One region of the Allobosea sp. FG18 genome, then DNA from elsewhere that is predicted to be linked to it. Evidence: riboswitches for the same ligand, from Rfam matches in the RefSeq annotation. Region 1 holds a riboswitch; each other region holds the start of a gene.
What was found. A riboswitch is a leader RNA that binds a small molecule or an ion and turns the genes downstream of it on or off. The one in region 1 is predicted to bind cobalamin.
Positions count from the first base shown of each region.

Region 2: it holds a riboswitch for cobalamin, as region 1 does, so the genes downstream of both, ACODTJ_RS14070 (ABC transporter substrate-binding protein) here and ACODTJ_RS25825 (TonB-dependent receptor plug domain-containing protein) in region 1, are expected to answer to the same signal.
Region 3: it holds a riboswitch for cobalamin, as region 1 does, so the genes downstream of both, ACODTJ_RS11310 (CbtB domain-containing protein) here and ACODTJ_RS25825 (TonB-dependent receptor plug domain-containing protein) in region 1, are expected to answer to the same signal.

Region 1 is NZ_JBMDKB010000031.1:27,611-38,166, reverse strand. Features, by position in the region: gene ACODTJ_RS25860 (CDP-alcohol phosphatidyltransferase family protein) at 1-37, opposite strand, end outside; gene ACODTJ_RS25855 (hypothetical protein) at 41-421, opposite strand; gene ACODTJ_RS25850 (phosphatidate cytidylyltransferase) at 418-1,368, opposite strand; gene ACODTJ_RS25845 (lysophospholipid acyltransferase family protein) at 1,365-2,003, opposite strand; gene ACODTJ_RS25840 (ABC transporter ATP-binding protein) at 2,076-2,864, opposite strand; gene ACODTJ_RS25835 (FecCD family ABC transporter permease) at 2,864-3,877, opposite strand; gene ACODTJ_RS25830 (ABC transporter substrate-binding protein) at 3,874-4,734, opposite strand; gene ACODTJ_RS25825 (TonB-dependent receptor plug domain-containing protein) at 4,731-6,674, opposite strand; cobalamin riboswitch at 6,797-6,995, opposite strand; gene ACODTJ_RS25820 (GntR family transcriptional regulator) at 7,062-7,829, shown strand; gene ACODTJ_RS25815 (tripartite tricarboxylate transporter permease) at 7,836-9,356, opposite strand; gene ACODTJ_RS25810 (tripartite tricarboxylate transporter TctB family protein) at 9,360-9,842, opposite strand; gene ACODTJ_RS25805 (Bug family tripartite tricarboxylate transporter substrate binding protein) at 9,921-10,556, opposite strand, start outside.
Region 2 is NZ_JBMDKB010000011.1:93,077-103,632, reverse strand. Features, by position in the region: gene ACODTJ_RS14085 (ABC transporter permease) at 1-121, shown strand, start outside; gene ACODTJ_RS14080 (M81 family metallopeptidase) at 403-1,890, shown strand; gene ACODTJ_RS14075 (mandelate racemase/muconate lactonizing enzyme family protein) at 1,902-3,080, shown strand; cobalamin riboswitch at 3,116-3,327, shown strand; gene ACODTJ_RS14070 (ABC transporter substrate-binding protein) at 3,543-4,580, shown strand; gene ACODTJ_RS14065 (FecCD family ABC transporter permease) at 4,577-5,620, shown strand; gene ACODTJ_RS14060 (ABC transporter ATP-binding protein) at 5,617-6,411, shown strand; gene ACODTJ_RS14055 (peptide ABC transporter substrate-binding protein) at 6,948-8,513, shown strand; gene ACODTJ_RS14050 (ABC transporter permease) at 8,554-9,480, shown strand; gene ACODTJ_RS14045 (ABC transporter permease) at 9,473-10,375, shown strand; gene ACODTJ_RS14040 (S41 family peptidase) at 10,423-10,556, shown strand, end outside.
Region 3 is NZ_JBMDKB010000008.1:129,417-139,972, reverse strand. Features, by position in the region: gene cobN (cobaltochelatase subunit CobN) at 1-2,589, opposite strand, end outside; gene cobW (cobalamin biosynthesis protein CobW) at 2,599-3,669, opposite strand; gene ACODTJ_RS11320 (DUF1636 family protein) at 3,674-4,063, opposite strand; gene ACODTJ_RS11315 (CbtA family protein) at 4,073-4,813, opposite strand; gene ACODTJ_RS11310 (CbtB domain-containing protein) at 4,826-5,002, opposite strand; cobalamin riboswitch at 5,040-5,225, opposite strand; gene cobU (bifunctional adenosylcobinamide kinase/adenosylcobinamide-phosphate guanylyltransferase) at 5,376-5,924, shown strand; gene cobO (cob(I)yrinic acid a,c-diamide adenosyltransferase) at 5,938-6,546, shown strand; gene ACODTJ_RS11295 (TetR/AcrR family transcriptional regulator) at 6,821-7,441, shown strand; gene ACODTJ_RS11290 (acyl-CoA dehydrogenase family protein) at 7,438-9,093, shown strand; gene cbiB (adenosylcobinamide-phosphate synthase CbiB) at 9,098-10,075, opposite strand; gene cobD (threonine-phosphate decarboxylase CobD) at 10,074-10,556, shown strand, end outside.

The DNA of each region.
Region 1 (10,556 bases):
GGCTGGCGAGCGGGCGGCGGTTCTCGTCCTGCGCCATGATTCAGGCCTTCCGGATGCGCCAGAGCGAATAATTGTAGAGCGCGGCATAGCTCGTCGCGACGGTGAGCGGCACGGCGATGGTCTTCAGTATCTCGGGCGTGCCGCCGATCGTATGGAGGATCGTCAGCAGGCTCGCGGAGACGAGGCCGGCGATCACCGGTGGCGCCAGCAAGGCGGCAAGGCCAGAAAAGCGGTCGGCGAGAAACTCGATCGCACGTTGCAGGACCAGCGTGATCGTGGCCGAGATCGCGCCCTGTAGCAGGCCAGCGTAAAGCGGCGCCGGCATCGGATGGGCGCGGTTGGCGAAGGCTGCCCAGCTGCCCATCGCCAGGAAGGCGAAGCCGACATGGACGATGCCGCTCCGCATCAGGCGCGCAATCATACGGCCGACCAGCCGTAGCGGACGAGATGGAAGAAGATCGGGGCGGAGAAGACGACGGAGTCGAGCCGGTCGATGAAGCCGCCATGGCCGGCGATCAGGTGGCCCCAGTCCTTGACGCCGCGATCGCGCTTGATCGCCGACATAACCAGCCCGCCGAAGAAACCCATGAGGACGATGACCAGCGCAAGGAAAGCCGCCTGAAGCGGCGTGAACGGCGTCATCCAGGACAGGCCGGCGCCGACGGCGGTGGCGCTGAGCGCACCGCCGACGAAGCCTTCGACCGTCTTCGAGGGCGAGAGCTTCGGCGCGATCTTGGTGCGGCCGAGAAGCTTGCCCCAGACATATTGCAGGACGTCGCTGATCTGCACGACGATGACGAGGAAGGCGATCAGCAGGACATTGCGGCCCTCGTAGCCGGCGATATCGAGGCTGAGCAGCGCCGGCACATGCGAGGTGGCGAAGACGCAGATCATCAGCGCCCACTGCACCTCGGCGATGCGGATCAGGAAATGATCGGTGTCGCCGCGCGCCGCGGCGATGATCGGCATCAACAGGAAGGCGTAGACGGGAATGAAGATCGAGTAGAGCCCGTACCACTCGATCCAGATCAGGTAGTACTGCACCGGCAGCACGACGAAGAAAGCCGTAGCCAGCGCCCAGTGATCGGCGCGGCGCGTATCGGTCAGCGTGATGAACTCGCGCAGCGCCGCGAAGGAACAGAAGCCGAAGAGCAGGGTCACACCGGTCTTGCCGCCGATGAGCGCGAGCCCCATCAGCACGACCATGACCCACCAGGCCCGGATGCGGTCGTTGAGATTCTCGACCACGGCATTGGAACCGTCTGGCGAGAGCTTGCGCTGCAGCACGAAGCCGATGGTGGAGGCGAGGATGAGGACGCCGAGAATGCCGGCGAGCACGGCGACCAGATCGGGATGCGGCATCGTCATGACGCGTTCGCCTTCGGGGACAGGGCGAGCAGCGCGGCTTCGGCCCGCGCCAGGAAATCGGGCTTGGCCTCGCCCTCATCGAGGCGAAGCGGCGCGCCGAAGGTCACGGTGCAGATCAGCGGGATCGGCACGAACTCGCCCTTCGGCATGACGCGGTTGAGATTGTCGATCCAGGCCGGCACCAGCGCCACGTTCGGCCGCGCCTGCGCCAGATGGAACAGGCCGCTCTTGAACGGCAGCAGGCGCGCCTCCGTGGTGTTGCGCGTGCCTTCCGGGAAGACGATCAGCGATGAGCCGGCATCGAGCGCCTCGGTCATCTGCACGATTGGATCACTGGTGCGGCTCTCGCGATCGCGGTCGATCAGGACGGCATTGAAGACGTCGCGGCCGATGAAGCGGCGCAAGGCGCCTTTCAGCCAGTAATCGCTCCCCGCGACGGGACGGGTCATGAAGCGCAGGCGCCGCGGCAGCACGGTCCAGATCAGGACGAAATCGCCATGGCTGGCATGGTTGGCGAAGTAGATGCGCTGCTCGTCCGTGGGCTCGATGCCGGCCCAGCGGCCACGGACGGCCGTGATGAAGCGGGCGAAGAAGAGAATGAGCGCGCCAGCTAGACTTGCCCCTGCCTCACGCATTCCCCGATCCACCCCCGTTAGCCGTCTAGACGAGGTAGCGCCTGTTTCGAGCCCTGTCGATATCGGCGCCGCTCAGGGCGCATCTTCATTGTCGAGCCTGCGCCAGGGCAGGAGGAAGGGTTCGCCGGCATGGGAGCCGCGCAGGGCGTGGACACCGAAGACCTGCGCGAGCCTGACGTCGTCAAGGACATCCGCGGCAGGCCCGTCGGCAACCCGCCGGCCGCGATCGAGCAGCAGGAGCCGGTCGCAGAAGCGGGCGGCGAGCGTCAGGTCGTGCAGCACGACGACGACCCCGGTGCCGTCGCGGCTGATCCGGCGCAGCAGTTGCAAGCTGTCGAGCTGGTGCTGAGGGTCGAGGCCGGCCAGCGGCTCATCCGCCAGGAGATAGGGCGCCTCCACCGCCAATGCCCGCGCCAGCAGGACGCGACGGCGCTCGCCGCCCGAGAGCGTGCCGACCGCGCGGCCGGCGAAGTCGGCGACGTCGCAAAGCGCCAGCGCCCGTGCGACCGCCTGGCGGTCAGCTTCGCCGGCCTCGGCGAAGGGGCGGCGATGCGGCAAGCGACCGAGCCCGACCAGCGCCTCGACGGAGAGCGCCGCCGGCGCCTCGCCGCCCTGAGCGAGAAAGGCGACGCGGCGCGCGAGCGTGGCTCGACCGAGCTCCCGTGCCGTAGAGTCGTCGTAATCGACGCCGCCACGGTCAGTCGCGAGCAGCGCCGCCAGCACGCGCAGCAAGGTCGTCTTGCCGGCGCCGTTGGGGCCGATCAGGCCGAGAACCTCGCCAGGCCGGACCTGCGCATCGACCCCTTGCAGGATCGGCCTGCCGCCGAGCGAAACCGTGAGGCCGGACGCCGTGATTGCCATCACATGGCCTCCCGGCGCAGGCGCTGCACCAGCGCGAAGAGGAAGGGCGCGCCGATCAGCGCGGTGACCACGCCGAGCTTGAGTTCCGGCCTGACGGGCATGAGCCGCACGCCGATATCGGCCGCAAGGACGAGAATGGCGCCGCCGAAGCCGGAGGCGATCAGCAACCGGCCCGGCCGATGACCGACCAGTGGGCGCAGCAGATGCGGCACGACCAGACCGACGAAGCCGATCGCGCCGGTGACGGCGACCGCGCTGCCGACGGCCAGCGCCGCGCCGCCGACCAACCGCGCCCGTAGCCAGGCGAGGTCGAAACCGAGGCTCGCGGCCGTGTCCTCGCCGAGGCTGAGCGCATCGAGCGCCGGCGCCGCCGAGGCGAGCAGGACCCAGCCGAGCAGCATCAGGGGCAAGGCGAGCGCGACATGGTTCATGCTCCGATCCGCCAGCGAGCCCATCAACCAGAAGACGATCTCCAGCGCCGCATAGGGATTGGGCGCGAGATTGAGCGCGAGCGCGGTCGCAGCTCCGGCAAAGCTGTTCAGCGCCACGCCCGCAAGGATCAGCGTGGTCGTGCTCGCGCCGCGGCCGAGCAGGACGAAGAGGATCACGGTCGCCAGCAGCGCGCCGGCGATACCGCCGAGCGGCAGGGCAAGGGCAAGGCTGGCAGAGAGCCCGCTATAGAAGGCGAGGACGGCGCCGAAGGCCGCGGCGCTGGAAATGCCGATCACGCCGGGCTCGGCGAGTGGATTGCGCAACAACCCCTGCATCGCCGCGCCGGCCATGCCAAGGCTGAAGCCGACGAGGGCGCCGAGCAGGGCGCGCGGCAGGCGCAGTTCGTAGAGCACCAGCGCCGGCAGGCTTTTCTCCCCTGCGAGGAGGTCCGTCACCGCCTGGCCGAGCGCCAGGGGCGCGTAGCCGACGGCCATGGACATCACGGTCGCGGCCAAGGTGGCGAGAGCGAGCAGGCTCAACAGCACCGCCGGCCTGACGCCGCGTGAAGCCTCCGACCTCATGACTTCTCCTCCACGGCACGCACCAGCATTTCGATCGCGTCGAGCACGCTCGGGCCGGCGCAGGTCCAGAGCCGCGACGGCAGCGCGACACGCTTCAGCCGGGCGCCGAGCCGGTCGATGACGGGATGGTGCAGGATCTCATGAGCCAGGGACGGCGGGCCGTCCGGCGTCTCGTTCAGGATCAGCACCTCGGCGCGGCCGAGCGCCACGGTTTCGAGCGCGATCTGGCCATAGCTCTCGACGCCGAGCTCGGCCGCGATGTTGACGAGGCCGGCGCGTGTCAGAATCTCGTCGACGAGCGAACCCCGGCCAACCGTGAAGCCGCTGGGACGGAGCACGACCGCCCGCAACGGCCGCTCGACGCGGCGGGCGGCCAGAGCCTGCAGGCGCTGCTCGACCTCCTCAAGCAAGGCCTGTCCGCGCGTGGGCTCGCCGAGCAGGTCGGCCATCTCCGTGATCTGCGCCTTCATCTCCGCGAGATTGCGGGGAACGCCGAACTCCCTGACCGTAACGCCGACGCGCCCGAGCAGGGAAACGGTGGCGCGCGTCGTATAGGCACCGGCGACGACGAGATCGGGCTTGAAGCCCAGCACCTCCTCGGCAAGGCCGTGATTGGCGGGGACCCGGCGCGCGGCCTCGGCCATGTTGGCGTTGCGCGGGTCCTGCGACAGCCACGTCACCGAAGCGATGCGTGCGGGATCGGCCAGGCGCAGGACGAGTTCGTCCGTGCACATGTTGAGCGAGACGATGCGCGCCGGCCGGTCCGCAGCAAGCGAGACCGATGCCATCGCGCCCGCAAGCGCGATGGATAGGAGGCAGGCGCCGCGCAGACGGCGCAGGACGAGGGGCAGGTTCATCCGTCGATGGCCACCTTGATACCGCCGAAGACACCGAGGCCCGGCACGAGGAAGCCGACCGGATTCTCCCAGCGCTTGTCGAAGAGGTTATCGACCCGCCCGAACACCGTCACCTTGTCGGTCGCATTGTACTCGGCGGCGAGGTTGACCAGCGTCGCACCCTTCGCCCGCATGCGGGGCACCGAGAAGTCGCGATTGCCGTCGACCCAGGAGCCGATATGGATCAGCGTCGCCGAGAGGCTGAGCTTGTTCGTCGGCGTCCAGGTCGCGGTCGCGCTCGCCTTGTGGCGCGGCCGGCGCAGCAGTTCCTGCCGCGCGATCTCGTCCTTGGCGAGGGTGAAGGTGTAGTCGGCGCGGATGCGGAACTGCGGCGAGATTTCCAGCGTGGCGAAGGCCTCGACGCCCTTCGTCTTCGCCTTGCCGATATTGGCGTAGGAATCGCGCCTGGTGTTGGTGACGATCAGGTTCTCGATATCGTTCTGGAACCAGGTCGCGCCGAGTTGCAGGCGCTTGTCGAAGAGCGGCTGCTCGAAGCCGACATCCCAGCCTCGGCTTTCCTCCGGCTTCAGGTTCGGGTTGCCGAAGAAATTGTAGCCGGGACGATAGTCGATGAAGAGCTCGCTTAGCGTCGGCGCCTTGAAGCCGGTGCCGTAGCTCGCCTTCAGCTTGGTCTCCGTACCTGGGATGAGGACGGCCGGCGTGATGCGGTAGGTCGTGTGCCCGCCATAGCTGTCGTCATGGTCGTGGCGGATGTTGGCCGCCATGAAATAGCGATCCTCGATATTGCCCTGGTATTCGAGATAGGCCGCCTTGTTGCCGTTCGAGGCGATCAGGCTCGCCGTATCCAGCCGCTCGCGCTCATATTGCAGGCCCGTGATCAGGTTGTGGCCCTTGGTGATCTCGAGATTGCCGCGCCAGTCGAGCTTGGTGCGCTCGCCAAGGCTCTGATTGGGCAGGCCGAGCAGGCCGGTCGTCGCGGAAGCCGTCCGCGTTCCCCTGTCCTGCCGCGAGTAGGAGACGCCGAAGGTGTTGACGAAGCGCCCACTGAGCGGGTCCCAGACCACTTCGCCGCGGGTGAAGGCCTGCGCATAGTTCTGCTGGGAGCGATAGGGCGAGGGCTTGCTCGGGAAGCCGGTGTCGCCGGTATTGCGCAGCTGGCCGTCTTGGTAGCGGCCGACCCAGTTCAGCGTCAGCGTGTCGGTGAGCGCGAAGCCGAGGCGGCCGGAATAGCTGTAATTATCGAAGATGTTCGGGTTGATCCGGCGGCCGGGCGGCACGAGGTTCGGCGGCGTCACCTCGGTCCCGTCGGCGCGGAAATGCGCGGCGTTGAAGGCGTAGTTGAAGCGATCGTCGCCGCCGCTGAAGCCGAGGGACTGGTTGAACGTGCCGTGCGATCCGCCTTCGACGCGCGCGGTCATCTTCGGCGGCCCCTCGCCGCGCTTCGTGGTCACCGAAATGACGCCGCCCAGCGCGTTGGCGCCGTAGAGGCCGCTCTGCGGGCCGCGCAGCACCTCGATGCGCTCGATATCCTCGATCAGCATTGAGCCGAAATCGAAGGAGCGGTTCGGTGCCGAGGGATCGTTGGCCTCGATGCCGTCGATCAGCACCTTGACGTGGTTGGAATTGGTGCCGCGCATGAAGACCGAGGTCAGGCCGCCCGGCCCGCCGGTCTGCACGATGTTGAGGCCGGGCACGGCGGCGAGCGCCTGTGGCAACGTCCGGCGCTGCTGCTGTTCGATATCCCGGGCGGTGATGACGGTGACCGAGCTCGCAATCTCGCGGGCGGGGGTCGGCGTTCCCGTGGCGCTGACGACGATCTCGTCGAGCGCGATCGTCGCGGGAGCCGGTTGGGCGAAGGCCGGAGCGGTTGCGCCGGCGATCGCGAGGCAGGAGGAGAGCAGCAAGCGGCCGCGTCCGGCGGCCGGGAGGAAGACGTTCACGATGGAGACCTCGGGCGTTGACGTCAGTGGCACGTCACCGCGAACGCGATCTCCCATCAGCCGTACGAAAGACGGCGAACGGTCGAATCAGCGATCGGCGCACCCCGGCCGAACGTGTCCGCGTGTGACCACGGCTGACGGCAGGTCTCCTGGCTCGCGGGTCGCTGCCCTTCACCGCCTTCCCAGGTCCGAGGCCCCAGTGGCGTATGGCGAAAGGCTCGCCGCTTACAGTTGCGGGGGCAGCCACGGCATGGGGTGGTTGGCCACCCGCACCGCGTTCCCTTTTGATCCCGTGAGGGAACCGTCGGATCGACGAGTAGGGCGAAAAAGTGGCGACGTCAAACAGCTGCCGCACCGAAATCGAAGCCATGAACAGGCTCGGCAATCGTGGCGACTGCGCTATACTCGCAGCAACAGAAGCAGATAGGCACCCGCTCGATGCTGGCCGAGACTTTGCCCCCCGCGAGCGTGGGCGTTACCGTCAAACTCTACGACGACCTCTCCTCGGCCATCGTCTCCGGGGAGATCGCGCCCGGCGCCAAGCTGAGCGAGCCGGCGATCGCGCGCCGCTTCGGCGTCAGCCGCGCGCCGGTTCGCGAGGCGATCCGGCGCCTGCAGGAGCGCGGGCTCGTCACCTATGTCGCCAATCAGGGCGCGCGCGTCGCCGAGCCGAGCGCGGCCGAGTTCCTCGCCCTGCTCGACGTGCGCGAGGCGACCGAGGGCATGGCTGCCCGTCTCGCCGCCGAGAGCATGAGCGAGGCCGAGATCGCGGCGCTCGATGCACTGGTCCGGGGCCATCGTGGCGAGATCGAGCGCAACCCGATGGGCGCCTATCTCCAGGACGAGCCCGAGGCCGATTTCCACCGCCGGATCGCCAAGGGCAGCGGCAATCCGATTCTGGCCGAATTGCTCTGCGAGCAGTTCTACCCGCGCCTGCGCCTGTGCCGGCGCCTGCATTCGACCGTTCCCGGGCGCGGCCGCGAGGCCTGGGGCGAGCATATGCGGATCACCGAGGCGATCAGCCATCGCGACGGAGAACTCGCGGAGATCCTGATGCGCCGCCATATCCGCGCCGCCCGCATGGCGCTTCAGGCGGCGCTAGCCGTGAGCGAAAGCGCCAAGCCGGGCAAGCGCCGGAACGGTGGGAAGCGCTGATCCGGTTCAGCCGGTAGCAGCGACCGACTGCCCTTCCGCCTCGGCGCGGCGGCGGCGATGGGCGAGCAGCGGCGGTACGATCAGGACCAATGCCGCGATCCCGAGCAGCGTCGCCGCGATCGGCGTGCCGACCAGCACGCTCCAGTCGCCCTGGCTGACGGCGAGCGCGCGCCGGAGCTGGATTTCCGCTTGCGGGCCGAGGATCAGCCCGATCAGGGCCGGCGCGATCGGGAAATCATGGACGCGCGCGACATAGCCAACGAGGCCGAGGCCGCACATCAGGGCGAGGTCCATCCAGGAGGTCGAGAGCCCCCAGACGCCGACCATCGCGAAGACGACGATGCCGCCATAGATGTAGTGGCGCGGGATCAGCAGCAGTCGGACCCAGATGCCGACCAGCGGCAGGTTGAGGATCAGCAGGATGACGTTGCCGATATAGAGCGAGGCGATCAGGCCCCAGAGCAGATCGGGATTGGTCGCGAAGAGCAGCGGGCCGGGCTGGAGCCCGTAATTCTGGAAGGCGGCGAGCAGGACGGCGGCCGTCGCGGTCGATGGCAGGCCGAGCGTCAGCAACGGCACGAGGATGCCGGCGGCGGCCGCGTTGTTGGCCGCCTCGGGGCCGGCGACGCCCTCGATCGCGCCCTGCCCGAACTCCTCCGGATGCTTGGTCAGGCGGCGCTCCAGCGCATAGGAGAGGAAGGTCGGGATTTCCGTTCCGCCGGCCGGCAGCGCCCCGATCGGGAAGCCGATGACGCTGCCGCGCAGCCAGGGCTTCCAGGAGCGCTTCCAATCCTGTTTCGTCATCCAGCTTCCACCGGAGAGCGGATTGACGGCGGCCGGAGCCGCGCTGTGCCGGCTTGCGACATAGAGCGTCTCGCCGATCGCGAAGAGCGAGACCAGCACGACCGTGAACGAGATGCCGTCGAGCAGTTCGAGCGTGCCGAAGACCATGCGGGTCTGGCCGGTCTGGGTATCGATGCCGATCGTGCCGAGCGCCAGCCCGAAGAACAGAGCGGCGAAGCCGCGCACCATCGAGCGCCCCATCACCACGGCGACCGCGGTGAAGGAGAGCATCATCAGCGCGAAATAGTCCTCCGGGCCGAAGACGAAGGCGAGCTCGGCGATGGCGGGCGCGAGGAAGGTCAACGCCAGCGTGCCGATGGTGCCGGCAACGAAGGAGCCGACGGCAGCCGTCGCAAGTGCCGCGGCGCCGCGGCCGCGGCGGGCCATGCGGTTGCCTTCGAGCGCCGTCATCACCGAGCCGCTCTCGCCCGGCGTGTTCAACAGGATCGAGGTGGTCGAGCCGCCATAGAGCGCACCGTAGAGGATACCGGCGAACATGATGAAGGCCGAGGCCGGATTGACCTGTGCGGTCACCGGCAGGAGCAGGGCGATGGTCAGGGCCGGGCCGATGCCGGGCAGGACGCCGACCGCCGTGCCGAGGCCACAGCCGATGAAGGCCCAGAACAGGTTCATCGGCTGCAAGGCAACCGCGAACCCGCCGAGCAACTGGTTCAGGATGTCCATGGCTTAGCCCAGCAGCGGGAAGAAGGGGCCAAGGCTGATGCCGAGGCGGGAGAAGCCGAGCCAGGCGAGGCTGGCGATCAGCGCGCCGATGCCGAGATCGAGCAGGGTACGGCGCGAGCCGAAGGCATGGGTCACCAGCGTGAAGGCCAGCATCGCGCTGAACGGAAAGCCGAGCCAGCGGATCGTCAGCAAGGGCACGCCGACACCGGCCAGCGCCATCAGGAAGGCGGCGCGCGAGAACGGCGCCTCCTCCTCGTCATCACCGGCGGGTGCGAGCTGCCCCTTCAGCGCCTGAAGGATCAGCAGGAAGCCGAGCAGGACGAGCCCGAGCCCGACGGCGAGCACCATCGCCGCCGGCCCGACGCCGACATAGTTGGTGGTGGAGGCGATGCTGCGTGCGCCGTTGAGCCAGAGCGCCCCCATGACCAGGATCGCGAGCCCGAGCCACCAGGGCCGTCCACCCGCAGCAGCCGAACCGTTCTTCATCGATGACATCTGCCTTGCCGCCCTTCGCGATGGATGGCGGGCGGTGCGCTCAGGCGCGCCGCCCGGCTTCGACGGAGGCTATTTCAGGATGCCGACTTCCTTGAGCGCGCTCGTCCAGTTGGTCTCCTCGCTCTTGAGGAAGGCGTTGAAGGCGTCGCCCGGCAGATAGGCGTCCTCCCACCCTTGCGTCTTCAGCGTCTCCTTCCACTCCTTGGTGGCGTGGAGCTTGGCGAAGCGGTCGAGCCAGGTCTTCTTGGCGGCGTCGCTCATGCCGGGCGCGCCGACGAAGCCGCGCCAGTTGCCGACCTCGACCGGGATGCCGGCTTCCTTCAGCGTCGGGGCATTGAGCCCGTCGACCCGCGTCGGGCCGGAGGTCGCGATGATGCGGATGCGGCCGGATTCGGCGAAGGCACGGAATTCCGAGGCGCCGGAGATCGCCGCCTTGATCTTGCCACCGCCGAGCGCAGCGAGGATCTCGCCGCCGGAGAAGGCGACGAAGTTGATCTTGCCGACAGGCGCGCCGGCATGCTTGGCGAGCAGCGCCAGCATGACATGGTCGGCACCGCCGGCCGAGCCGCCGCCGACGGAGAGCGCGCCGGGATCGGCCTTGAGCGCCGCGATGAAGTCCGCGGGCGTCTTGATCGGTGAGTTCGCGGGTACCGCGATGGCGTTGTACTCGTTGGTCAGACGCAGCAGCGGCGTCGTGTCCTTGAG
Region 2 (10,556 bases), on a different contig from region 1:
CATGCGCGAGGCCCCGTGGATCACGGTGTTTCCGGGCCTCGCGATCATCGCCTGCGTGCTCGGCCTCAACCTGCTCGGCGACGGCCTGCGCGACGTGCTCGACCCCCGCCTGAAATTCTGACCCCTAGAGGCTGTTAGTGACCATGGGAGGCATCTGATGAGGTCAAAACCGCAGAGATGGGAGGAGCATCGCGCCGCCGATACCACTGGTATCGGCAAGCGGTGCGACGCTGCAGCTCTGCGGTTTTCACCTCACCCGGAGGGCGCGGCGCTTTTGCGCGACTGCCGTGTCGTTCTTCGTAGCAAACCGGAAGGTTTGCGTCCTCGAACTCCTTGCATTCGCGCAAAATCGCCAGCGTCAAATCCCTCCCATGGTCACTAACAGCCTCTAGGAGCCGCCCGATGAAGCGCATCCTGATCGCCGACTGCAAGCAGGAGATTTCCTCCTTCAACCCACTGCCGTCGCATTACGAGAACTTCCTGATCCACCATGGCGATGGTCTCTACGTCCAGCGCGGCCAGAACCAGGAACTCGGCGGCGCGCTCGCGGTCTTCGAGGCGAGGCCCGATATCGAGATCGTGCCGACGATCTGCGCCCGCTCCGGCAGCGCCGGCCCACTCTCGGCCGCAGGCTGGAAGAAGCTCTCGGAAGAAATCCTCGCCGCGATCTTCGCCAAGCTCGATCGCATCGACGGCATCTATGTCTCGCTGCATGGCGCGATGGGCGCCGATGGCGAACTCGATCCGGAAGGCTACCTGCTGGAGAAGCTGCGCCAGCGTGTCGGGCCGGACATGCCGATCGTCATCTCGCTCGACCTGCACGGCATCCTGACCGACCGGATGCTCCGCAATGTCGACGGTTTCGCGATCTACTGGACCTACCCCCATGTCGACTTCGCCGATACCGGCCGCCGCGCCGCCGAACTGCTGCTGAAGCTGATGGCCGGCGGCATCAAACCCGTCGCTGCCCGCGTCGTCATTCCGGCCCTGGTGCGCGGCGACGAGCTCATCACCAAGACCGGCTGCTATGGCGAGCTTCTGGCCGAATGCCGCCGGCTGGAGGAGGAGGGGCGGGCGCTCGCGGCCGGCATCATGATCGGCAACCCCTTCACCGACGTGCCCGAGCTGTGCTCGCAAGTGCTGATCCTGACCGATGGCGACAAGGAGACCGCCGAGCGCGAGGCGGTCCGGCTGGCCGAGGAGTTCTGGCCCTTGCGCTTCCGCATGCAGGGCAAGCTCGTCCCGCTGGAGCGCGCCATCGCGCAGGCCCGCAGCATCGACGGTCCCGTGATCTTCACCGATGCCGCTGACGCGACCTCATCCGGTGCCTCCGGCGACAGCAACCTGATCCTCGCCGCCTTGCGCAAGGCGGGTTACGGCAAGCGTGTATTGGCCCAGATCGTCGACGCGCCGGCTGCGGCTGCTGCGCACAAGGCCGGAGTCGGCGCGACGATCGAGGTCGCGCTCGGCGGTTCGATCGATCCCGCCCGCTTCCCGCCGATGAAGGTCAAGGCCAAGGTCAAATTGCTCTCGGATGGCGAGGCGGCGCTGGAGACGATGAAGGCGCCCCTGAGAGCCGGGCCGACCGCGGTTCTGACCTGGGACAACGTCACCGTCGTTGTGATGAGCCGCTCTGTTAGCCTGTTCGACCGGGCGATGTATTACGCCAACGGCATCGACCCCACGGATTTCGACCTGATCGTGGTGAAGTCGCCGCACACCGAGTTCCACATGTTCGACCAGTGGTGCGCGCGGAACTTCAACATCGATGCGCCCGGCGCGACCTCGGCCAACCTGAAAAGCCTGGGCCACACCATCTGCGCCCGGCCGATCTATCCGCTCGACGAGGGTGTCACCTTCACGCCCCGCGCCACGATCTACGAACTGTGAGGAGAAGGCCTGTGCCCAGAATCGAGGCCGTCGATTTCTTCTATCTCGCCATGCCCGTCGTCACCGACGAAGCCGACGGCAGCCAGGATGCGCTGCTGGTCAGGGTCGCCGCCGGCGGCCATGTCGGCTGGGGCGAATGCGAGGCGGCGCCACTGCCCTCCATCGCCGCCTTCATCTGTCCGATGTCGCATGGCGTCTGCCGGCCGGTCGCCGATTCCGTGCTCGGCCAGACGCTGGAAGGCCCGGAGGATATCGCCCGCATCGCTGCTGCCGTCGCCTATAACTCGATGGACCTGCTGCAGGCGCCGCATACCTTCTCCGGCGTCGAGATGGCCTTATGGGACATCCTCGGCAAGATGCGCTCCGAGCCGGTCTGGCGCCTGCTTGGCTACGCGAAGAGCCACCCCAAGACGCCCTATGCCTCGGTCCTTTTCGGGGACACGGCGCAGGAGACTCTCGAACGCGCCCGCGATGCCCGCAAGCGCAGCTTCCGCGCCGCCAAGTTCGGCTGGGGGCCGATCGGCCGCGGCAGCGTCGAGGCCGATGCCGAGCATTTCGTTGCCGCTCGCGAGGGTTTGGGGCAGGACGGCATCCTGCTCGTCGATACCGGCCAGATCTTCATCGAGGATGTCGAGCGCGCCGCCGCCCGTCTGCCCGCGATGGAGAAGGCGAACGTGCTCTGGTTCGAGGAGCCCTTCCACGCCAGCGCGCTCGAAGCCTATGGCGCGCTCGCCAAGCGCAGCCCCAAGGTCCGGCTGGCCGGCGGGGAGGGCGCCCATAACGAGTCGATGGCCCGGCAGCTCATCGATTATGGCGGCATCGGCTATGTACAGATCGATTGCGGGCGGATCGGCGGCATCGGTCCGTCCAAGGCGGTGGCGGATTATGCGGTCGCCAAGGGCGTGACCTTCGTCAACCACACCTTCACCTCGCATCTCGCTCTCTCGGCCTCGCTCCAGCCCTATGCCGGCCTCGCTGCGCACGAGATTTGCGAATACCCGGCCATGCCGAAGCCGCTCGCCACCACGATCTCTGCCAATCATGTGGAGCGCGATGCGAACGGGCAGGTCTCCGCGCCCGATGCACCGGGTCTCGGCATCGAGGTCGCGACGACGGCACTGCGCAGCTATCTGCAGGAGGTCGAGATCTCCGTCGGCGGCAAGCGGCTCTACAGCACGCCGAGCCTCTGACGCGATGTCCGCTTGACGCAGCGCCGCGCCCTTATAGGGTGGGCGCCGATCGAGGTTCTCCGGGTTGCTCCCGGAGCTAAGAGGGAATTCGGTGAGGCACTTCCAGTGCCAAAGCCGAGGCTGCCCCCGCAACTGTAAGCGGCGAGCTCTCCGTCCATCGTCCACTGGCGCCTGACGCGCCGGGAAGGCCGGGCGGAACAGGCATCGACCCGCGAGCCAGGAGACCTGCCCCGGTCGTCGAAGACGTCTTTCGGACGGGGTGTTCCGAAGCCTGTGTGTCGATGGCGACCCTCGCGGCCGGCCTCCCGCCCCACATGCCCAAAGCTGCCCCGGCCGTCATCTCGGGGAGCGATGAAACCCATGTTCACGAAGACCACTGCACAGGCCGCCCAAGGTGGCTTGACGGCTGCCTGCCGCGCACTCTATCAGAAATGCAACATTGTTACATTTCGGATGGCCTCGATGCCGGCAGCGCGCCCGTTCAATTCTCTGCTCCGCCTCTCGGCCGCTGCCCTGTTCGGCGCTCTCGCCACTGGCACGGCCATCGCGGCGCCGACCAAATATCCGCTGACGCTGGAGAATTGCCGCGAGACGATCACCTTCAACGCCGCGCCCAAGCGCGTCGTCGCGATCGGCCAGACGCAGACGGAAATCCTCTATGCGCTCGGCCTTGGCGACCGCGTCGTCGGCACGGCGGTCTGGTTCTCGCCGGTGGCCAAGCCCTATGAGGCGGTCAACGCCAAGGTGAAGCGCCTCGCCGACAATGATCCGAGCTTCGAGGCCGTGCTGGCGCAGGAGCCCGATCTCGTCACCGCGATGTTCGAATGGCATGTCGGCCCGAACGGCATCGTCGGCAAGCGCGACCAGTTCGCCAAGGTGAAGGTGCCTAGTTATGTCTCGCCGACCGATTGCGTCGGCAAGGACAATTCCGGCGCCGGTGACGGCGTGCGTACCCAGATGTTCACGATGGAGCTGGTCTATCGCAACATCCGCGAGTTCGGCGCGATCTTCGATGTCGCCGACCGGGCCGAGACGCTCGTCGCCGAGCTCAAGGCGCGCGAGGACAAGGCGGTCGAGCAGGTCGCGAAGCTGAAGGCGCAGGACGTTCCGGTCGTCGTCTGGTTCTCCAGCAAGGACATCAAGGGCGACGGCTTCATGGCCGGCAAGAACGGCGTGCCCGCCTATATCCTCTCCAAGCTCGGCGCCCGCAACGTCATCACGACCAATGAGGAATGGCCGCTGGTCGGCTGGGAGAGCATCGCCGCTGCCAACCCCGCCGTGATCGTCACCGTGAAGATGGATCGCCGCCGCTTCCCGGCCGACGATATCGAGAAGAAGCTGGAGTTCCTGAAGACCGATCCGGTCGCCAGCAAGCTGGACGCCGTGAAGAACAACCGCGTCGTCATCATGGATGTCGGTGCGACCCGCGCCGGGCTCGACACGGTCGACGGTATCGAGACACTGGCCAAAGCGATCGCCGGCTTCGGGCTCTCGCGTTGAGCCACGCCGCCCATGGGCCGAACTGGCCGGCGCGTGTCGCGATCGCGCTGGCCTCGCTGCTGGCGCTGATCCTCTCGGTCGCGCTGGCCGTGACCATCGGCGAGATGCGCATCCCGCTGGACACCGCCCTGAAGGCGCTCGGCAACGGGCTGTTCGACCTCGACTTTCCGGTCAGCGCGATCCAGCAGGGCGTGATCTTTGATTATCGGCTCAGCCGTGCGCTGATGGCGGGGCTCTGCGGCGGCGCGCTCGCCCTCTCGGGCGCGATCCTGCAGGCCCTGCTGCGCAACCCGCTGGCAGAACCCTATATCCTCGGCATCTCGGCCGGCGCCTCGACCGGCGCCGTCGCGGTGCTGATCCTCGGCATCAGCATCGGCGGCGCGGTGCTCTCCGTTTCGGCCGGCGCCTTCATCGGTTCCTGCGCTGCGCTCGTCGTCGTGGCGCTGCTGGCGGCAGGGGCGGGCGGGGCGAGCGATCGCGTCATCCTCGCCGGTGTCGCGACCTCGCAACTCTTCAATGCCGCGACCGCCACGATCGTCACGACGCTCGCCAGCGCCGAGCAGGCGCGCGGTGTGATGTTCTGGCTGCTCGGCAATTTCGGCGGCGTGCGCTGGCCCGACATCTGGATGGCGGCGCCGGTCGCCTTCATCGGCTTCGGCATCTGCATGCTGCACGCCAAGGCGCTCGACGCCTTCGCCTTCGGCGTCGACGCCGCAGCTTCGCTGGGCGTCGCCGTCACGCGGGTGAAGGTCGTGCTCTTCGCCACGACGGCGGTGATGACGGCGGTGATGGTCTCGATCGTCGGCACGGTCGGCTTCGTCGGGCTGATCATTCCCCATGCCGCGCGCTTCCTCGTCGGCTCCGGCCATGCCCGCTTGCTGCCAGCCTGTCTCGTCATCGGCGCGATCTTCATGATCCTCGCGGACATCCTCTCCCGCATCCTGATACCTCAGCAGATCCTGCCGATCGGCGTGGTGACAGCGCTGTTCGGCGCACCCGTCTTCGCGCTCATCCTCTACCGCGCCCGGAGGCCGGCATGACGCTCGCGACCCGCGAGGCCCGCTGGGGTGCCGGCGGCCGGATGATCGTCGACGGGGTGACGCTGGAAGCCGCGCCCGGCCGGGTGCTCGGCCTGATCGGCCCGAACGGCTCCGGCAAGTCGAGCCTGCTCCGGTTGCTCTGCCGCCTGCGCAACGTCGCGAGCGGCGTCGTCACCCTCGACGGAAACGACATCGCCAGCGTGCCCCGCCGCGAGCTGGCCCGCCGCCTCGCCTTCGTCGAGCAGCAGGCGACCACCGAGATCCAGTTGTCCGTCTGCGATGTCGTCCGCCTCGGCCGCACGCCGCATCGTGCGGCGCTGGCCTCGTGGAGCGAAGCCGACGAGGGCGCCGTGAACGAAGCGCTGGCGCGGGTCGGGCTCACCGAGCGCCACGATCAGTTCTGGCACACGCTTTCGGGAGGGGAACGCCAGCGCGTCCATATCGCCCGCGCGCTCGCGCAGGAGCCGAGCGAGCTCATCCTGGACGAGCCGACCAACCATCTCGACATCCAGCACCAGCTCTCGATCCTGAGCCTGGTCCGACGCCTCGGCATCACCTGCATCATGGCGCTGCACGATCTCAACCTCGCCGCCATGTTCTGCGACGAGATCGCGCTGTTGCATGACGGGCGTCTTAAGGCGGCGGGTGCGCCGGAGGAGGTCCTGACCGCCGAGGCGATCCAACGCATCTTCGGCGTCGCGGTTTCGATCCGCCCGGGGGCTTCGGGACGCCGGCACATCGAATATCTGGTCGAGGCCGACCCGCGGAAGGAAGCGCCCGGAAGCGCTTGAAGCCGCGCGGCGCGCAGTCTCGGGCCGTTGCTCCAATCCGCGTGGGCAATCGTTTCGTCTGGACTTGCTCCATCTCCACTCGACCATCTGAACCGGGTCTTTCATGCCCGGCTCCGAACAGGCGCGGGCTCTCGGACTTCACTTGCCAGCATCTGGTCGGGCTTCGCCCTTGATGCTCTCGCTCATCACTCAATGATGGTCTTGAGCGGGATGTTCAGCCGCAGTGCCCCTGCCTGGTCGCCGGGCGCCCAGCGGTCGACATATCATTTCTGCATACAGATGTTCTGTAAAAGAATTTTCCGTATTTCCTCCAAGCCCTATCCTTCGACCTGTCTGTTCGATGCCTTGCGCCGGACGGCTCCGGGTGGCGCTCCGCTCCAACAAAAGCAACAGGGGCACTGGCGGCTGGGCGGGTCCGGTGGCTCGACGCTGCGCAGCGCGTTGCTGACCCAAATTTCTGGGAGGAAAACATGAAGCAGACCCGATTTTCGACTGGCGTTGCCGCCCTGCAATTCGCGGCGGCATGCGGAACCTTGATGGCCAGCATCTCGCTTGGCCACGCCCAGGCTCCTCAGCCGGGCTGGGTCACCGTTTCGGCCTGCACGCCGGCGGGCCCGCTGATTCCGACCAACACCAACGAGAGCTGCGGTTCCGACATCCTGCAGCCGATCCTCGCCGGGCTCGTCACGACCGACGCGAAGACCGGCGCGATCATCGAGGATGTCGCCGCGTCGATCACGACCGCCGACAACAAGACCTGGACGGTCAAGCTTCAGAAGGGGCGCAAGTTCCACGACGGGACTGAAGTGCTCGCGAAGAACTTCGTCGATGCCTGGAACTGGGCGGCCTACGGTCCCAACGGCCAGTCGAACAATGACTGGTTCTCCGTCATCGTCGGCTATGGCGATCTGAATCCGAGGGCACCGAAGGGCGAGAAGCCGCCGGTTCCCGCGACCAACCGGATGAGCGGTCTCAAGGTCATCGGCGACCATGAGTTCCAGGTCGAGCTGAGGATGCCGGTGCCTGTCTTCAGGGCCCAGCTCAGCTACAAGGCCTTCTATCCGATGCCGGATTCCTTCTTCGCCGATCCCGCGGCGTTTGGCCGGAAGCCGATCGGCGCCGGGCCGTTACAGTTCGTCTCCGGTGCGCCGGATTCCGGATACAAGCTGGCAGCCTTCCCCGGCTATTCAGGACCTGCAAAGCCTTCGATCAAGGGGGTCGACCTCAGGATCTATACGAGCCGCGAGGCGGCCTATAACGATCTGGTCGCCGGCAATCTCGACCTGCTGCGCGACATTCCCGCTTCCAAACTTGTCGCCGATCTCTGGAAGCGCGACCTGCGCGGTCGCGCCGTCATCCAGCCGCGCGCGAATATCCAGGCGCTCGGCATGCCCTATACCGACGCCAACCCGCAATTGCTGAAGCCGGCGATCCGGCAGGCGCTCTCGATGGCGATTGACCGCAAGGCGATCGTCGACATCCTCTTCAACGGCATCGGGCAGCCCGCCACCGGCTGGGTTCCGCCGGGCACCGAAGGCTACCAGCCCGGAGCCTGCGGCGAATATTGCAGCTTCAATCCCGAGAAGGCCAAGTCGCTGCTGGCGCAGGCCGGCGGCTACAAGGGCGAGATCAAGCTCTACTATGCGGGCGACAGCGAGGTGAAATCCGCGATGGATGCGGTCTGCAACAGCATCCAGAACACGCTGTCCATCGCCTGCGTGACCTCGGCACTGTCCGACAACGCGACGTTCCGTTCGTTCACGCGCTCCGGCAAGGCCGATGGCCCGTTCCCCTCGAACTGGACCATGGATTACCCCTCGATCGACAATGCCCTGATCCCGCTCTACTCGAAGGATGGGACCTCCAACAGGGGCGCCTATGAAAACGCCGCCTTCGATGCGCTGCTCGACAAGGCCGCGAAGGAAGAGACCTCCGCCGCGATCAAGACCTATCAGGAGGCCGAGCGTATGCTCACCGCGGAGATGCCGCGCGTGCCGCTCTGGAACCCGGCCATGACCGTCGGTCACTCGCCGAAGGTGCGCTCCGTCACGCTCTACGCCAACGGTCGCATCGACTACTCGGCCCTGTTGCTGAAGGACTGAGGCGGAGCATCTGCCACGGCCGAGACATGCGAGCGACGACATGACGGGCTACATCCTGCGCCGGCTGCTGCAGTTCATCCCGGTGTTCCTGGGGACGACCTTCGTCGTCTTCTTCCTGGCCTGGGGCATGCCGGGAGACCCGCTTGCCGGAAAATGCGGCGATCGGGAGTGTCCTGACGCCTTCGTCGCTGCCGCGACCGAGGAGTTCAAACTCGATCGCCCCCTGATCGTCCGCTACGGATACTACCTCGCCGATCTCGGGCGCGGCGACCTCGGCCGCTCCTTCACGGGGCGCGACGTCTCAGAGCAGCTCGTCGCGGCCTTTCCCGCGACGGTCCGCCTGGCGCTGCTGGCCGTGCTGATCGAGGTGCTGCTCGGCATCACCATCGGCGTCTTCGCGGCGCTGCGTCCGGGGAAGACATTCGACACCGCGACCATGATGGTGGGGCTCGGGATCATCGCCTTCCCCAGCTTCGTCATCGCCAATCTGGCGCAGCTCGTCTTCGGCGTCCGCCTCGGCTGGTTCCCGGTGACGGTGAGCGATCCGACGAGCTTCGCCGAACTCCTGCTGCCGGCCATGGTCCTGGCGCTGGCGCACCAGGTCACACTCTCGCGTCTGACCCGGTCGGCGGTGATCGAAACGATGCAGAGCGATTACATCCGCACGGCCCGGGCCAAGGGGCTCGGCGAGGCGCGCATCGTCGTCGTGCATGCCCTGCGCAACAGCCTGATCCCGGCCGTGACCTATGTCGGCAAGGATATCGGCGGCCTGCTTGCCGGAGCTGTCGTGGTCGAGGGCGTCTTCAACATCAGCGGTGTCGGCGGGCTGATCGTGCAGTCGATCCGAAGCCATGACGGCATCACCATCGTCGGCGCCGTCACCGTGGTCGTCGTCGCCTATCTCTTCATCAATCTCCTGGTCGACCTCTCCTACGCCGTCCTGGACCCCCGGATCCGCTATGACTGATTGTCTTCAGGCCGCTCCGCCTGCCGGAACAGAGCCGCGCCGGCCCAGCCGCTCTCTCACCGGCGAGGCCCTGGCGCAACTCGGCCGGTCACCGCTCGTCTGGATCGCGCTCGTGATCCTCGTGATCCTCGTCGCGATGGCGGTCGCGCCGGGCCTCTTCACGAATGTCGATCCGCAGCGCTGCATGTTGCTGAACTCACGCAAGCCGCCTGCCTACGGAAGCTGGTTCGGCTTCGACATCCAGGGTTGCGACGTGTTCGCGCGGACGGTCCACGGCGCCCGTGCCTCATTGTCCGTGGCGCTTCTGGCGACGCTCGGAAGCTCTTTCATCGGCGGAATGCTGGGGCTCGTGGCCGGCCTGAAGGGCGGCGTGGTCGATGCCGTCATCTCGCGCGTCACCGATGTCGTCCTCGGCCTGCCGACCTTGCTCGGAGCGATCGTCATCCTCGCCACGCTGGGCAGTTCCGGCAGCGGCGTGCTGCGTCTCGCACTGGTGCTGTCGCTGCTCGGCTGGGCGACGGAGGCGCGGCTGATGCGCGCCAGCGTGCTGCAAACGCGGAATGCCGACTACGTCGATGCCGCGCGCGCCGCCGGCGCAAGCAGTCTCCGGATCGCCCTTCGCCACGTGCTGCCGAATTCGGTCGCGCCGCTGCTCGTGCTCGCGACGCTCTCGCTCGGCGGCTATGTGGGGACGGAAGCGACCCTGTCCTATCTCGGTCTGGGGCTGCAGCCGCCGGTGATCTCGTGGGGCACTGCGATCAGCGACGCCCAGCCCTATCTCGCCACCGCGCCGCATATGCTGCTTTTTCCCAGCCTGGTGCTGACCGTCACCGTGCTGGCGCTGGTGATGCTCGGTGAGGCCGTCCGGCGCGCCTTCGATCCCCGCTCGCGATGATCCATCCGGCAGCGCAGCGATACCGACCGTCGAGGTAACTGGCTTTGATGAACTCCTTCGCACCCTTCCTGAACAATCGGCTGTTCGAAGGCGGTTCCCGCGACACCTTGGTCACGCGGAAGCAGGCCGCGGCCGACCTCGTGGCCTTGCGCGATATCATCCGGGACCGCCATTCCTATGT
Region 3 (10,556 bases), on a different contig from region 1:
GCCACCCGAGCGCAGGGTTGGCGAGGCCCAGAGGTCCATGACGATCCGGCGCGGATAGTCGCCATGATCCTGGAGATGGCGCGAGACGACGGCCTGGGCTGCCAACCTGCCGAGCCTTGCGGCCGCGCGCGTCGGGATCGCGCGAGGGTCGAGCGTCGAGAGATTGCGTCCGGTCGGCAGCACATCGGGGCGGCCGCGATGCGGCGAGCCGGCCGGGCCGGGCGGGACGAAGCGGCCGTCGAGAGCGGCGAGCAGGTTTTCGCGCTCGTTGCGGGCGGAGGCAGGGTCGATCTCCGAGCGCCCGAAGATATGCAGGCCGTCGCGGAAGGGCAGTTCGGCGATGTCGCAGAGATGGGCGTCGAGAAGCGTCAGCGCCTCGTTCATCTCGGTATCATCGGTGACGCCGCAGGAGGCGGCGAGCCCGCCCGCCTCGGCCCGCGCCCGGATTTCGCCGGCGACGATATCGGCGCGGCGCGGATCGAGCACCTGCGCCTGCGAGAACTCCTCGACGAGATCGCGCAGGAGCGCGGTCTCGCCGGCGGCCTCCGCCTCGGCCAGCGGTGGTGGCAGATGGCCGAGCGTGACGGCCGAGAGCCGCCTTTTTGCCGGCGCCGCCTCGCCGGGATCGTCGACGACATAGGGGTAGATCACCGGCAGCCCGCCGACAGCGAGGCGCGGCCAGCAGCCGCCTGAAAGCGCGACCGCCTTACCCGGCAGCCATTCGGTGGTGCCGTGCGTGCCGAGATGGATCAGCGCGTCGGCGGTCTCGGATTGGCGCAGTGCGAGATAGAAGGCGAGATAAGCGTGGCCCGGCGGCGCGTCGGGGTCGTGATAAACAGCCTTGCGGTCTGGCGTCGCATCGCGCGGCGGCTGCAGGGCGACGGTGAGGTTGCCGAAGCGGACGGTGCGGAAATGGAAGGCGCCGCCGTGGCAGGCGGGGTCGGCTTCGGGCTTGCCGTGGGCGGCATGAAGGCGCTCACAGGCTGCGGCAGGAATGGCGGCAAGCCAGTTGCGATAGGTTGCGAGGGGAATGCTCAGATCGGCCGAGCCGCCGGTGAGAGCGGCCATGAGCCGCGCGCTCTCATCCACATCTGCGCCGTCATCCCGGACAAGCCGCGTCAGCGGCGCCGATCCGGGATCCATGCCTGAACTTTGATTGGAAGCGCTCTGGCATGGATCCCGGGTCAAGCCCGGGATGACGGCGGAGGTGGTAGAGCCGACCTCATACCCCGCTCCTGCCAGCAATTCCCGGATCGCCGTCACGCTCGTCGGCGTGTCGAGCCCGACGGCGAAGCCGGCCCGTCCGCCGCGCGCGGGATAATCCGACATCACCAGCGCCAGTTTTCGCTCGGCGGCAGGCTTCCCTGCCAGCGCAATCCAGCCCTTCGCCAGATCGGCCAGTGCGGCGACCCCCTCAGGAGCGGGCATCAGCCGGCGGATGGAAAGCCCGGTTGCCGGATCGGTCGCTTCCGCCTTGAAGGCGACGGGGATCGCCCCGATGCGCCCGTCGAATTCCGGCAGTGCCACCTGCATGGCGAGATCGGCGGCCGATAGCCCGCGCGGCGATGCCTCCCAGGCCTCGCGGGGGCTGCTGACAGGAATCGCCTGCAGGATCGGGCAATCCGCGCCGTCGAGCACGAAATCCGCACCTTCGCGGGCGGAGAAGGCGGTGGTGGTGATGATCAGCGCCGGCTTGCGCGTCGCGATCAGCGCTGCAAGTTCGGCGGTGACGGCGGGGTCCTTCAGGCTGGTCAGCGCCAACGGCAGGGGCGCGAGGCCGCGCGCCGCCAGCGTCGTGGCAATCGCCTCGCCCATGGCGGTGTCCCCGGCTGCAACGCCGGAGCGATAGAGCAGGACCGGGACGAGCGCGCGATCGGGGGGCAGGGCGGCGAGTGCCTCGCGCCATGGCAGGGGGGTGCCGTCTCTGCCGAGCGCGAAGAACGATGGCAGCGGGACGGGAGCTAGGTCGGAGGCGTCGTGCCGGCCCTCATCCGCCTGCCGGCACCTTCTCCCCCGAGGGGAGAAGGACGATGTGATATCCGTCGCTTCCTTCTCCCCTGGGGGGAGAAGGTGGCCCGGCGAAGCCGGGTCGGATGAGGGTTGAACCTCCGTCACATAATCGGAAACCCGCCGCAGCAGCCGCCGCATGTTCTCGGCGCCGCCACCGGCCTGAAAATAGGCCAGCAGCTCGCCTGCGAATTCCGCCGGCACCGTCGCATGTTCGCCGAGCCTCGGATCGTCGCGCTCGTCACCGGGCAGGATCGCGAGCGGGATGCCGCGCTCGCGGCAGGCGATGCCGAGCTGCTCGATGCCGTAGCGCCAGTAGTCGAGCCCGCCGAGGCAACGCAGCAGTATAAAGCGGGATTGCGCCGCCGTTTTCTCGATCAGGAAATCGGCCGAGAGCGGGTGCCTCAACCGCCGGAGCGGCGCGAGCCGCACCGACAGCTTGCTGTCACCTGCCGCCACCGCCAGCGCCGAAAGGTCGCTGTCGGTGAAGGACAGCACGAGCACGTCTCCCGGCGGCAGGGCGAGATCGACGGCGTCCTCGCCGTCGTCGAGCCTGATCTCGCTGGTCGGGAGAAGATGCATCGGTCGATGCTACGCCCCCGCGAGAGCCGCTTCCACGGCCTTGAGATCGAAGCCCTTGAGGCCGATCACGGTGAGGCGCCCGTCGCGCGGTTCGCTCGCGCTCCAGGCCCGGTCGAAATGATGACTGAGGCGCCGGCCGACGCCCTGTACGACCAGACGCATCGGCTTGCCCGGAACGGCGGTGAAGCCCTTGAGGCGCAGCACGCCCTCGGCCTCGGCCGCCTTGGCGACGCGCGCCGTGAGCTCCTCCGGCGAGAGGCCGGCCGGCAGCGGCACGGCGACCGAGTCGAAATCGTCATGGTCGTGATCGTGCTCGCCTTCGCCATGATGCGAGGGGCGGGCGGCGAGGTCGCTTTCGGCGGCAGCGCCGAGGCCGACGATCAGCGCCGGCTCGACCTTGCCATGGGCGGTCTCGACGATCTTGATCGCTTTCGGCAGATGCTCGGCGATCTCGGCTTTCACCCGCGCGCGGCCGGCCTCGTCGACGAGGTCGCTCTTGTTGAGCAGGATCAGGTCGGCGCAGAGGATCTGGTCCTCGAACACCTCCTCCAGCGGGTTGTCGTGATCGACGGAGGCGTCCGCTGCCGTCTGCGCCGCGAGCGCCTCCGGATCATCGGCGAACTGACCCTCGGCCACGGCCGGCCCGTCGACCACGGCGATGACGCCGTCGACGGTCACGCGCGAGCGGATCGCCGGCCAGTTGAACGCCTGCACCAGCGGCTTCGGCAAAGCGAGGCCGGAGGTCTCGATCAGGATGTGCTCCGGCGGGTTCGGCCGGTTCAAAAGCTTTTCCAGTGCGGGCACGAAATCATCGGCGACGGTGCAGCAGATGCAGCCGTTCGGCAGCTCGACCACGTCCTCGTCGCTGCAGCCGGCAATGCCGCAGCCCTTCAGGAATTCGCCGTCGAAGCCGAGATCGCCGAACTCGTTGACGAGTACTGCGAGCTTCTTGCCTTGCGCATTCTCGAGGAGATGGCGCACCAGCGTCGTTTTCCCGGCGCCGAGGAAGCCGGTGATGATCGTGCAGGGGGTCTTGCTGAGTGACGTCTTGCCCAGGTTGGTGGTCTGCGGAGCGTTCATGATGTCATCCTTGCTGGCGCGCCGGCAAAGGCGGCACGCGCGCGACCACGCCCTTGCGGAAGGACTGCGGCCGCTCTTTCCAGGGAACGATGCCGTTGGCGCTGGCGGCATAGGCCTCCGCGGCGCCGACGATCTCGTCGAGATGGGTGTCGGTGTCGAGATCGCCGATCAGATAGGTCCATTTCCCGTCGGCGCTGAGCGCGATGGTGCAGGGCCGCTTGCAGACGGCGAGGCATTCGACGGGCAGCACGGGGATCGTGCTGCCCTTGGCTTTAAGCTGTGCGGTGAGCCGCTCGGCCAGCGCCAGTCCCGGCTGGTCGTAACCTTCCGGGAGATCGGCGCGGGCGCGGCGGCAGGCCGTGCAGACATGGATGGTGAGGTCACCCTCGGACATGGCTTGTCCTCAGGCTTCCGCGGCCCGGCGGCTCGCCCGGGGCCAAAGCACGCCGACCATGAAGGCGGTGGCGAGCCAGAGCGCGGCCTGGATGCCGAGCGAGAGCGACGCGAAATGCGCGGCGACCTCGGCCGGCACCTTGCTCTCCGGCGCGGCCGGATGCGGGGCGCCGACGACATGCGGCAGCAGGATCAGGACGATCGCCACAAGCTTGAGCCAGGGCTGCTCGAAGCGCAGGAACACAAAGAGCCCGGCCGCGGTGGCGATGGCGGTCCACAGCCACCAGACCTGGCGCTGCTCCAGCGCGGCCGAGGCTGCACCCGGCAGCTCGGGAGCCAGCCCCATCGCCGGGGCGAGCCCGAGCGCGAGGAAGCCGCAGGCGCCCCAGACGAGCGCGCTGCGCTGGTCGATCGTATCGCCGGCCGCGATCATGCCGGCGAGGAGCAAGCCCGCGAAGCCGATCGCGGTCGCGATCGTCACGGCGCTGGTGAAAAGCGTGCGCTGGAAGCCGTCCTGCGGCTTCCATTCGGCATGGTCGTGGCCGGGCGCGTCGCCGGCCGGTCCATGCGCGTGGATGATCTTCGCCTCGCCGTCGAAGGTTGCCAGCGTCGGCGCTTTCAGGGCGAGTGCCGCCTCATAGGTCTCGGCCTTGAGGATCAGCGGGGTGGTGGTGACATGCTGCAGGGCGGCGACGATCAAGCCAGCCAGAAGCCCGGCCAGGATGCTGACCGTGAGAACACGCGTGACCATGGATGCTTTCCCTCAGTGGCAGGGAAAGGCGAGGCCGTGACGGCTGTCATGCGCGGCGTTGTGGACATTGGTCGAGGCCGCGAAGCCGGTCGTGTAGATCAGCGCGACGCCGATCACGAGCGCGGCGGCAACCGCCTTGACGCGTTCCGAAACGCTGAGTGTAGGGGTGGAAACCGAAGCGGTGTTCATAAGCGTTCTCCGTGGCCGCCCCGCCGGCAGCCGGTTGGATCTCTGCGGGTTGACGGCAGGTCTCCTGGCTCGCGGACTTCGCGCCCCTTGCCGCCTTCCCGGAGCGAGCGCTCCAGTGGCCGATGGCGAAGGACATCCGCTTACAGTTGCGGGGGCAGCCGCGGTCTCGCACCGCGTTCCCTTTTCACCTCCTCGCGGAGGCACCGTCACGGATCATCATTAGCCATCGCCGTGTTGCTGTGCAATGCAAGAACGGTCCGACACATACATGCGGTCATCCCGGCCGGAGCGCAGCGAAGAGCCGGGATCCATGCCTGAACCTCTACCGGAAGCGTTCCGGCATGGATCCCGGGTCTCCCTATGGTCGCCCGGGATGACGGCCAGCGAAACCAAGCCGCCGATGCAGTCTCTTCCGATCCCCCATCTCACGCTCGTCCTCGGCGGCGCCCGCTCCGGCAAGAGCCGCCATGCCGAGGCGCTGGTCGAGGCGCTGCCGACGCCCTGGACCTATATCGCCACCGCGCAGGCCTATGACGACGAGATGCGCGAGCGCATCGCCGAGCATCGCGCCCGCCGGCCCGACGGATGGCAGACGGTCGATGCGCCGCTCGATCTGGCCGGCGCGATCGCCGCCCAGCCGACGGGCCGTCCGATCCTGGTCGATTGCCTGACGCTGTGGCTGACCAACCTGATCCTCGCCGAGCGCGACACCGCCGCCGCACGCGAGGCCCTGATCGCCGCCTGCGAACGCGTTTCCGCCCCGCTCGTGCTGGTCGGCAACGAGGTCGGTCTCGGCATCGTCCCGGAGAATGCGCTGGCCCGCCGCTTCCGCGACGAAGCCGGACGCCTCCATCAGGCGCTTGCGGCGCGTGCGGCCAGCGTGGTCTTCATGGTCGCCGGATTGCCGATGCGAGTGAAATGATGCGGGTTAAACTATGACGGAGACCGAGGACGCCGCCCGCCACAAGGCCAAGATGGAGAAGCGCAAGGCGGTGCAGGACGCCGAAGTTGCCTCCAAGACGCTCGAGAAGGGCTTGCTGATCGTCAACACCGGCCCCGGCAAGGGCAAGTCGACGGCAGCTTTCGGGCTGATCCTGCGCGCGCTCGGCCATGGTTGGCGCATCGGCGTGGTGCAGTTCATCAAGGGCGCCTGGTCGACCGGCGAGCGTCGGGCGTTGGAGGCCTTCGGCGATCAGGTGAGCTGGCACAGCATGGGCGAGGGCTTCACCTGGGAGACGCAGGACAAGGCTCGTGACATCGCGGCGGCCGAACGCGCCTTCGCAAAGGCCAGGGAATTGATGGCCGATCCGGAGATCAGGCTTCTGGTGCTCGACGAGCTCAACATCGCCCTGCGCTACGATTATCTGCCGCTCGCCGAGGTTGTCGCGACGCTGTCTGCCCGCAGGCCTGACCTGCACATCGTCGTCACCGGCCGCAACGCCAAGCCGGAGCTGATCGAGGCGGCCGATCTCGTCACTGAGATGACGCTGGTGAAGCATCATTTCGCTGCGGGTGTGAAGGCGCAGCAAGGCATCGAGTTCTGAGAGCCCGCTCTGTGCCTCGGCAGCATTGAGTCAGCCCGGACGCAGCGAAGCGGAGATCCGGGATCCATTCCGGAACCTGCCCGAAAGAGGTTCCGGCATGGATCCCGGGTCAAGCCCGGGATGACCAAGTATCTCCGGCGCGGGCCAACACCCCTCCCGTTGCGATAAGCCATCCTCGATGTGGAGCGATCGCCTCGACCGGCTCATCCACTTGACGGTGATCGATCCAGTCTTCAGATTGAATCTGAATTCAAATTCAATTTCGAGATCAAGCATGGCCGACGGCGCATCGAAGCAACCCCGCAAGGCCGGCAAGCGCGAGGCGATCCTCGCCGCCGCGCGCGGCATTGTGTCGGAAGTCGGCTTCCATGAGACCTCGATCGCCGCGGTGGCTGCCGCCAGCGGCGTCTCGACCGGCAGCGTCTATTCCTATTTCGCTTCGAAGGCCGAACTGATGGCCGAGATCGTCGCGGCCGTGTCGTCGCGCGAGCTCGCCGTGCTGCGTGAGATCGCCGCGAGCGACGCCCCCGTCGCAGAGCGCCTGACCGCAGCGGTCGAGGCCTTCGCGCGCCGCGCCTTCGCCAATCGGCGCCTGGCCTGGTCGATGATCGCCGAGCCCGCTGACCCCGCCGTCGATGCGACGCGGCTCGATTATCGCCGCGAGATCGCCGGCATCTTCCGTGCGCTCGTCGTCGAAGGCGGAGCGCTGGGTGCCTTCCGCCCGGTCGACCCCGATGCCGCCGCCGCGATGATCGTCGGCGGCTTCATGGAGGCGCTGATCGGCCCGCTCTCGCCGGAACGCCCGATCACACCTGAGCGCGGCCGCGAGATCGCCGCCGCCCTTGCCGATCTCTCCATCGCCGCGCTGATTTCCCGAGAAGGACAGGCCGCATGACCGCGCTCGACGCTTACGGCTACGACACCCATGAAGTGCTGAATCAGGCGCCGGCGCTGGCGGATTATGACGCCTTCGCCGCCGATCCGGCGCTCGGCTCGATCCTCGATGCCTTTGGCGCCGGCTGGTTCAGCGAGCAGGCGAGCGTGGTAGGCCACCATGTCGGCTCTCAACGCGTGCAGGACTTGGCGCGGCAGGCTAATCGCAGCTTGCCGGAACTGCGCACGCATGACCGCTGGGGTCGGCGCGTCGACCAGATCGAGTTCCATCCGGCCTGGCACGAACTGATGGGGCTCGCGATGCGCGACGAGTTCCATTCCTTGTGCTGGACGAAACCGCGCGAAGGCGCGCAGGTGGCGCGGGCGGCGGTGTCCTATCTCTGGAACCAGGGCGAGAACGGCATCTGCTGCCCGCTCGGCATGACCTATTCGGCGATCCCCGTCCTGCAGCGCGATCCCGCGCGCTGGGCCGAGTTCGGCCGATTGATCACCTCCACCGACTACGATGGGCGTCCGCTGCCGGCGGTGCAGAAGCGTGGCGGCACGGTCGGCATGGCGATGACCGAGAAACAGGGCGGCTCGGACCTGCGCCAGACCCAGACGGTGGCGACACGCAATGCCGACGGCACTTACTCCCTCACTGGCCATAAATGGTTCTTCTCCGTCCCGCATTCCGACGTGTTCCTGACGCTGGCGCGCACGGAGGAGGGCGTGTCCTGCTTCGTCGTGCCGGGCTGGCTCCCGGACGGCTCGCGCAATCGCCTGCAGATCCAGCGCCTCAAGGACAAGTGCGGCAACAAGTCGAATGCATCCTCCGAGGTCGAATTTCGCGGCGTCATCGCCCATCTGATCGGCGAGCCCGGTCACGGCATTCGCGCCGGGCTGGAGATGAACCACTATACGCGGCTCGATTTCGCCGTAGGCTCGGCCGGATTGATGCGCCATGCGGTGGCGCAGGCCGCGCATCACACCGCCCATCGCCGTGCCTTCCAGAAGGCGCTGATCGACCAGCCGATCATGACGAACGTCATCGCCGACCTCGCGCTGGAGGCCGAGGCCTCCGCCTGGCTCGCCTTCCGCTTCGTCCATGCACTCGACCGCGAGGGCGGGAGCGAGGCCGAGAAGCTGATCGGCCGCATCGGCGCGCCGATCGCGAAATACTGGAACTGCAAGCGCGCCACGCCGGTCGTGGTCGAGGCGCTGGAATGCCATGGCGGCAACGGCTTCATCGAGGACCACTTGATGGCGCGGCTCTATCGCGAGGCGCCGCTCAACGGCATCTGGGAGGGCACGGGCAATGTCGTCTGCCTCGACGTGCTCCGCTCGATCCGCCGCTATCCCGATTGTGTGCCGGCTTTGCTCGATGAATTGCGTGCCGCCCGCGGCAGCGATCCGCGCTACAACGCCTTCCTCGCCGAGCTGGAAACCGATCTCGTCGATGTGCTCAGGCATGAGCATCTGGCGCGCCGCTTCGTCGAGCGCATGGCGCTGGCTCTGTCGGCCTCGCTCTTGATCCGTCACGCGCCGCATGCGGTCGCCGACGCTTATGTCGCCTCGCGCTTGGCGGGCGGCTGGTCCGGCCATTTCGGCTCCCTGCCGCAGGGCGCCGATCTGCAGGCCATCGCGCGGCGGGCCGTGCCCGTGTCAGAGTGAGGCTTCAGAGCAGCGTCACGGCCGCCAGCAGCGCGGCAGACGCCCAGAGCAGAGTACAGGAGCGCTTGTAGAGGGTGAGCGCCCGGCGGATATCGGCGGCATTGGCCTCGGCCCGGCCATCGCCCATCCAGTGATCCTCGACGCGGGTCTCGCCATAGACGCGCGGGCCGGCAAGTCTGAGGCCCAGCGCCCCGGCCATGGCGGCTTCCGGCCATCCGGCATTGGGCGAGCGATGCTTGCCGGCATCGCGCCGCAACGCTCGCCAGGCACCAACAGCGTCCACCTTCGGGTCCAGCGCGGCCGAGACGACCAGCAGAAGCGCCGTCAATCGCGAAGCCGGCAGGTTGACGAGATCGTCGAGCCGCGCCGCCGCCCAGCCGAAGGCGAGATGACGCGGCGTGCGATGGCCGATCATCGAATCGGCGGTGTTGATCGCCTTGTAGGCGGCGATGCCCGGCAATCCGCCGACGCCGAGCCAGAAGGCCGGCGCGGTGATGCCGTCGGAAAAGTTCTCCGCGAGGCTTTCGATGGCAGCGCGCGAGACGCCGGCCTCGTCCAGCGTCTGCGGATTGCGGCCGACGATCATCGAGACGGCGCGCCGTCCGCCCTCGAGCCCGTCACGTTCCAGTCCCTCGGCGACGCGGGCGACATGCTCGTACAGGCTGCGCTGCGCGATCAGGGTCGAGGCAAGGAGGGCGAGCGGGATCAGGCCGAGGAGGCCGAAGGAGAGGCACAGCCGCTGGATCAACGCCGACAGGGCGATGATGATGGCGAGCAGCAGCGTCAGCGCCAGAACCCCCATGGCCTTCCGCCTGACGAAGGAGGCGGTCTCTTGGTTCAGCACGCGATCGAACATGCCGATCAAGCGGCCGATCCAGGTGACGGGATGGCCTATCGCGGCATAGAAGCGCTCGGGATAGCCGAATGCCGCCTCGATGGTCAGCGCGAGCACGAGCAGCGGCAGGTTGGCGGAGAGGTTCATGCGGGGCGCAGGCGAGGTCGTGGCTGAGGACGGTATCTGGCATGGCGGCGATCTCGCCACGGCCCGCGCGCTCTTTCCGGAGGCGCCGCAGCCCTGGGTCGATCTCTCCACCGGGATCAATCCGATCCCCTATCCGCTTCCGGCGCTGCCGTTAAGCCTCTGGACGCGCTTGCCTGGTGCCGATGACGAGGCGGCACTGATCGCCGCCGCCCGTGCGGCCTATCGGGTGCCGTCTCACGCAGACATCGTTGCGGCGCCCGGCACGCAGATCCTGATCGAGTTGCTGCCGCGCCTCGCATCCGCCGGTCCGGTCGCGATCCTCGGGTCGACCTATGCCGAGCACGGTCATGCCTGGCGCAAGGCTGGCTACGCCGTCACCGAAACCGTGACGCCCGCCGAGGCGGCAGCGACCATTATCGTGGTCAATCCGAACAATCCCGACGGGCGCGTGCTGTCGCAGGCCGAACTGACAAGTCTCGCG